One region of the Sporolactobacillus pectinivorans genome, then DNA from elsewhere that is predicted to be linked to it. Evidence: riboswitches for the same ligand, from Rfam matches in the RefSeq annotation. Region 1 holds a riboswitch; each other region holds the start of a gene.
The links. Region 1 has a riboswitch for S-adenosylmethionine ahead of COP04_RS06125 (hypothetical protein). Riboswitches for the same ligand answer to the same signal wherever they lie in the genome.

Region 1 (2,202 bases):
AATCGATGTTCATCGGAGTGAAATTTATGAGTCGATTCAGAAAGCAAATAATCAAGCTGCATCTGAAAAATTGCCGGAAAATATTTTACGGGCGATAAAAGCAATGAAAAAGGGAAGACAGGATGAGTGAAGCTCAATTTGATATATAATTTTTTAGCCTGCATGAGTCATATCTGTGCAGGCTTTTTATACATTTAAATTGAGCGATTAATGATTTTGAAATTCAACAAATCGGCAACATTTTATTATAATTACATAAAACATATAAAATTAGTTGGAATAATGATTGACTTTTCATTCCAATTTTCATAAACTCAATATAACAGAGGTATTCTTATCAAGAGTGGTGGAGGGACCGGCCCTGTGAAGCCCGACAACCAGTCCCTGCAAAGGGGTATGGTGTCAATTCCGGCAGATGCAATCTGGAAGATAAGAATGGGAAATGAGTCAGGAAGTTCTCTCTTTAGTAAGGGGGCGGTAGCTTGACTTCTATTTTTTCAAACAGATAGCATCCTTTTTCCAAATCACCCGGTTTATTTAATTAACACTCGGCCCCATGTGTGTTGATCAGATATTTCGGATGCGATCAGGAATGAAGGAAAGTGATCACATGACGATCGATCAACTGGATGCTTTTCTGGCTGTGGTTAAGTATCAAAGCTATCGCGTGGCTTCGGAGAAGCTTTTTCTGTCGCAGCCATCGATTTCATCACGGATTCAGGCCCTTGAAAGGGAACTGGGTGCCGATCTCTTCATCCGGAGCGGCAGGGGGGTCGCTCTTTCCGAACAGGGCAGGATTCTTGTCCCCTACGCGAAACGAATGATTGGCGTATACAAGAAAGCGTGTATTGATCTGCATTCGGAATCCGGTTCCAGCTAATGAAATTCTCTAGCTGTTGACAAAAATCATATTGCACGGTAAAATTAATTCAATTAAATAAAACTTATCTAGAGTGGCGGAGGGACTGGCCCGATGAAACCCGACAACCAACACATAAAAATGTGCATGGTGTCAATTCCAGCAGAGTAAATCTGAGAGATAAGGAAAATAAGTCGAACGGCTACAGCGATTATTTTTCTCGATCTTTAGAAAAATGGTCGCTTTTCATATTTTTATTGAAAGCTGGCTGACAATTCTTATCAAGAGAGTCGGAGGGACCGGCCCGACGAAGACTCAGCAACGGGCTCTACAAGTACCGTGCTAATTCCGGAATGAAGATAAGAAGGAGTTTTTAGTATGTTGAATCAGGCGAAATACGCACAAATTGATAATTATCTGGATCTTTATCGTTTCGCAGGAGAATTGAATGACACTGAATGGCAAAATGAAATACTGGGGCTTCTAGCTGAGTTGCACCAGGATCATTCAGATTCCGAAAATCAGAAAAACCTCCAGCAGCAATTCATGGAGGTCAACCGCCAGATCTTGACACTCTATCAACGGTTGCGTTGTCATACATTGGAAGCGACGGATAAAGTGACAAACAGGCTTTATGCCCTAAAGCAGAGAAGGCTGGAGCTTGGGCGGGAGATTGATGCGCTGAAAAGTGGACATCAACAGTTTTGCCGCTGATCGCTTTTAATAGATCTTTTTTATGAGTTAAATACGAAAAATGGCGTGAGATCAACTGCCCACGTCTTTTTGGCGTCCATCCAATTTTCAAAACGGCAAATAAGCTTTGTCGGCGCTCAAAATCCATGGTAAATTAAGGGTGTGGAAGAGCTGGCATGCAGCGTATCAACAGTCATGCAGGAGCATTTTCCATAAAAACAAAATTCGGAGGGATTTTTATTATGGAAAAGATGGACATGATGAACAAGTCAATGATGATGCCGATGAACATGATGATGATGATGGAAATGGACAAGATGATGTGCGAGATGAAGTGCATGCATATGATGATGGAACGAATGTCCGGCATGGATATGAGTATGATGAAAGACATGGACAAGATGATGAACAAGGATGAAATGATGAGCTGTATGCACAAATGCGATGAGATGATGTCATCAATGATGGACATGATGGGGAAAATGAACTGATATATCAAGGATCTTGGTTCATTTGAAGCCTGGAGTCGTAAAAAAAGTCTCCAAAAATGTTCATTGATGCTCAATAGTTTCATAACTTTACTTTTTTCATGATGCCTTTCAGATATCCATGATTTTCTGGGAGGCATTCTTTTCATTTTATGGGTAACA
Region 2 (2,202 bases), 200 kb from region 1:
CATGCAAATAGCGCCTATATCAGTCAGCCAGACAATAGAGGTATTTCCTACATACCCTGAATGCAGCGCAAAGATCAGTGTTTGTATCTTCATTGATGCAGCTGAGGAGTAACCGATAAGTGAGCGGTGGTTAAGTAGGATTCCGGTGATAGACATCAGCAGAACAATTAATGAACCCACCATACCAGCCGTATAATGAATGAATCGTAAAATTTTTAACAATGGAAACACCCGCGATTGACTGTTAGTTTTTCAGCAAAACTGCTGATCGAATATACCTTATGTAAAATCTCTACCACTCTCCTTTAATCCTTATAGTTATGAAAGAAGAGCAAAAAAAGAAAAAACACTTGCAATACGGCTTACTAATTTGTTCCATCGCGCACAGCATTTGTCAGCTTCCCAATTTCAGCAATGCCCTTCTAAAAGTATCAACCATCAGCCTGGCATAGGGTGCAAAAACAGCCCCACGTACTGACAAATGCAAGCCCAACCTTTCTTTAACAAAGAGATCCGCATTCAATTCTCTTTCAAGCGTTTTAATACGTGAAGAAATCGTGGACTGTGAGAGCATTAACTCCTTTGCCGCCAGTTGATAACTCTGAGATTCAGCAACAGCCAGGAAAGCGTTCAACTGGTCGATCGTCATCGCAGGATTGGGGTTTATTTCAGTATTAATCGGTGTGCCCTCGCCTCCCTTCATTTTCTGGGCAACTTCTGAAAATTTACCAGTATATTTTTTATCAATTCTCGCGTCAATCATTTTCAAGGTGTGTTCATCATGCAAAATGTCCGACACGTTCCCTTGAAAAAGTTTCCTGAATGAGGGCTGCTTTTTTAGCACTTTCAAACGCACTCCTTTAGATTAAGTTAATGTCAAATTGATCCCATTAAGAAAAATCGACAAATTGAACAACCTAAGAAAAAACAAGCCAAGAGACAAGAAGGCTTGTTTTTTCTTCTTATCTTCTGAACACAATTATTGTGTTCATGGAATTGACACCATACACACTGTGCTGGTTGTCGGGCTTCATCGGGCCAGTCCCTCTGCCACTTTGGATAAGAATATATTAAAATTTGGGGTTAACTACAGAATATATAACTTGAATATAAAAATCAAGATTAATTCATACTATTTTTATATGTTTATTGTGTATTTTGCTTTTCCACAGTAGATCGATTCAAAGTAGTATGCATATAGATAGACAAAATAATTTTCCATAGCGTTGCTTTTATGGGATTTATAAAGATTGAGTCAATGGCTGTATGTCAGTTATTCACGAAACGAGCTGCAAGATATCGCCCATTTTTTATATTTTTACACGTTCTTATTTTTCCATTTATACTTGGTTCAATTTTTATTCCGAGAAAGTTGAAATTTTGCTAATGAAGAATATCTTCTATATCAATACGAGCCAATATGTTTTAACATATAGTGAAAAATGAAAGTCGATATACCTATTAGAATAATCGTCATTAAATAAAGATAAACATAAGATAATTGTTCAACAACAACTCCGCCAAGTATTGGTCCAAGTGCTCTTCCCAAAGTGGATGACATATTTACAAAACTTTGATAAGATCCTTTCTGCTGAGTGGGGGCAATCGTACTGATCATGGCCGGTATCGCCGGAAACGCAAACATTTCACCAAAAGTCAGTAAAACGATTGCCACTATGAATCCCGCATACTGCCGACTGAACATGAGAACGACGAAAGATAAAATAAACGAAACAATGCCTATATCAATTTGTGCTTTGTAAGTATGAGCCGCTTTCTTAATAATTTGTGAAATAAATGGCTGACCTAAAATAATAAGCACTGCATTGATTGTCCATAAAAAACTATACTGCTTTATTGAAATATCTAATTCTGGTAAACGAACCGAAATATTGCTTTGCCATTGCACATAACCGGTCCATATGATGAAATAAAGAAAGCAAATGATAAAGACGTTGATGAACTGTTTATGACTTCTACGATCCATCTTTGCCCTCTTTGTTTTTTCAGGATGACTTTGTAGATGAACAGCCTCTATATTTTTGTAAAAAAATAAAACAATCGTTAAAAAGGCTACATATAACAGCAGGTTTGCTGTAAATATAAGAGAAATATTGATATCAGCGATGAAACCGGCAATCGAAGTCCCAACAGCCACCCCGATGTTAAGTCCGAGATAAATTGAATTAAATACATAACGAT
Region 3 (2,202 bases), 200 kb from region 1:
GGCACGAATCACCTGCAAAGCACCTTCGTTTGCTTCTTCCGACAATTGGAAAATCAGGCGGATACTGCCTCTCAGCTGTTGTTCTTCCTGCTTTAACAAGTAAGCAGCACCAAGTAGTGATGCGGTATGAATGTCATGTCCGCAGGCATGCATCACGCCTTTGTTTCGTGACTCGTAAGGTAATCCGGTTTGCTCAGTAATCGGAAGAGCATCAATATCGGCACGCAATGCAATAGTTGGTCCCTTGGCGTTATTGCCGATTTCCGCAATCACACCTGTTTTTAATGTCGTCGGCAATATCTTTATTCCCCATGATTGCAGAATTTCTTTAATATACCTTGTTGTCGCATATTCATGATCCGCCAGTTCCGGATATTCATGAAGATGATGACGAAAGTGTATCATCTTTTCTTGCAATGCTGCATGGGTTAATTTTGTCTGCATCTGATTCTCCACCCCTATCTAAACCTCTCGTGGCTATACCTGATAAGAACAGTCTAACCGGCAATTGCTTGAAATTTTTAAAAAATGAAGTTGTTGGAAATAAGCGAAATCTCCTGAGATCAACACAAAAAACAAGCCCGAAAAATAAGAACGCTTATTCCTGCTTCTTCTCATCTTTTGAACACATCCCGTGTTCCGGAAATTGACACCATACAACTAAATACTAGTTATCAGATTTCATTGGGCCAACCTCTCCGCCGCTCTGTACAAGAATTTTAAAAATTAAGTTGTTGTCACTAATCATAGATACCGGATCTCAGAGTGTCAATATTAAATTCACATTGCTCTCATGTGTTTAATATTAATTAAATTTACAGACGCCATATTGGCAAGTCGAAAAACATGGGCCATCTTACGGAGTTTATCATTTTGATGGGTTACACTTAATTAATTTTAATACACATAGTAATTATCGAATTTATACTTGTTAATATATTTTTGGGAGCGCCTCTCCTCAGAATTTTACGGTGATCAATCATCTGAGCAACGTACTGATTTCCAATGGTTGCCTATCCTCATTCGATGATCATGCCTTTATTTACTGTGAAGGTCTGTATTAACTTCGAGAGCATATTTTAGAAAAAAAAGCCGTAAATTTCATTGATTTCCCAATTCAAGAATAGTTCAAAAAGAAACATAGGCTTGAAAAAGCAATTAAACTGTTATACACTTTTCATTAATTGAACAATACTTAATGATTTACTTTCTTATCAAGAGAAGTCGAGGGACTGGCCCGATGACGCTTCAGCAACCGCCGCCAAAAGAGGGGTAAGGTGCTAATTCCAGCAGGTACAGGAGTGTGCCTGAGGGATAAGAAGAAACTTGCTGACAAAGCCTTCTTCTTTCCGAAGAAGGCTTTTTATTTTTGAGAAAAATAGTGGGTAAATCCGGCTGTCTTTCTCGAAGCTTTCCTGCATCATTACCAAACAATGAAATGAGAGGGGTAATCAAAATATGTCTGAGTACAGAGTAGAAACCAAACTGACACAAATAGGGAATGGTTTTGACGAACTGGGCGCTGTGAGCGTTCCAATCTATTTATCCACGGCCTACCGGCACAGCGGGATTGGTATATCAAAAGGTTACGACTACACTCGGACCGGAAATCCGACACGGTCCATTCTCGAAAAAGCGATTGCCGACATCGAAGGCGGAGAAGAGGGTTTTGCCTGTAGTTCTGGAATGAGCGCCATACAGCTTGTTTTCTCACTGTTCAGCAGCGGAGACCACATCATCGCTTCACGCGACCTTTACGGCGGAACATACCGGTTATTTGAGATTCTCGCCAATCAATACCACATTTTGTTCTCGTACTGGGATGGTGAAAGTTATGAGGAACTGTCTTCGCTGATTAAGGCAGAAACAAAAGCTATTTTTATTGAAACACCGACTAATCCGCTGATGCATGAGGTTGACCTGTCCCGGATTTCATATATCGCAAAAAAAAGTCAGGCGTTACTGATTGTTGATAATACTTTTTACACGCCGATTCTTCAGAAGCCAATCTCAGAAGGAGCCGACATCGTTGTGCATAGTGGCACCAAGTATCTGGCAGGGCACAACGATGTGCTCGCAGGACTGGTTGTTTCCAACTCCTTAAAGATTACTGAGAAACTGAGGATCAGCCACAATTCCTATGGACCTGTGCTTGATCCGTTCAGCTCATGGCTGTTGATTAGGGGTTTGAAAACGCTGGCT

Region 2: another riboswitch for S-adenosylmethionine. It lies ahead of COP04_RS07150 (LysR family transcriptional regulator); the one in region 1 lies ahead of COP04_RS06125 (hypothetical protein).
Region 3: another riboswitch for S-adenosylmethionine. It lies ahead of COP04_RS07125 (PLP-dependent transferase); the one in region 1 lies ahead of COP04_RS06125 (hypothetical protein).

What each region holds. Positions count from the first base shown of each region.
Region 1 is NZ_NXGA01000001.1:1,281,061-1,283,262, forward strand. Features, by position in the region: gene csrA (carbon storage regulator CsrA) at 1-130, shown strand, start outside; SAM riboswitch class I at 332-436, shown strand; gene COP04_RS06120 (helix-turn-helix domain-containing protein) at 593-880, shown strand; SAM riboswitch class I at 942-1,046, shown strand; SAM riboswitch class I at 1,135-1,225, shown strand; gene COP04_RS06125 (hypothetical protein) at 1,238-1,573, shown strand; gene COP04_RS06130 (hypothetical protein) at 1,795-2,043, shown strand.
Region 2 is NZ_NXGA01000001.1:1,481,167-1,483,368, reverse strand. Features, by position in the region: gene COP04_RS07155 (hypothetical protein) at 1-222, opposite strand, end outside; gene COP04_RS07150 (LysR family transcriptional regulator) at 395-844, opposite strand; SAM riboswitch class I at 960-1,066, opposite strand; gene COP04_RS07145 (MDR family MFS transporter) at 1,406-2,202, opposite strand, start outside.
Region 3 is NZ_NXGA01000001.1:1,476,133-1,478,334, reverse strand. Features, by position in the region: gene COP04_RS07130 (amidohydrolase) at 1-444, opposite strand, end outside; SAM riboswitch class I at 612-717, opposite strand; SAM riboswitch class I at 1,209-1,321, shown strand; gene COP04_RS07125 (PLP-dependent transferase) at 1,459-2,202, shown strand, end outside.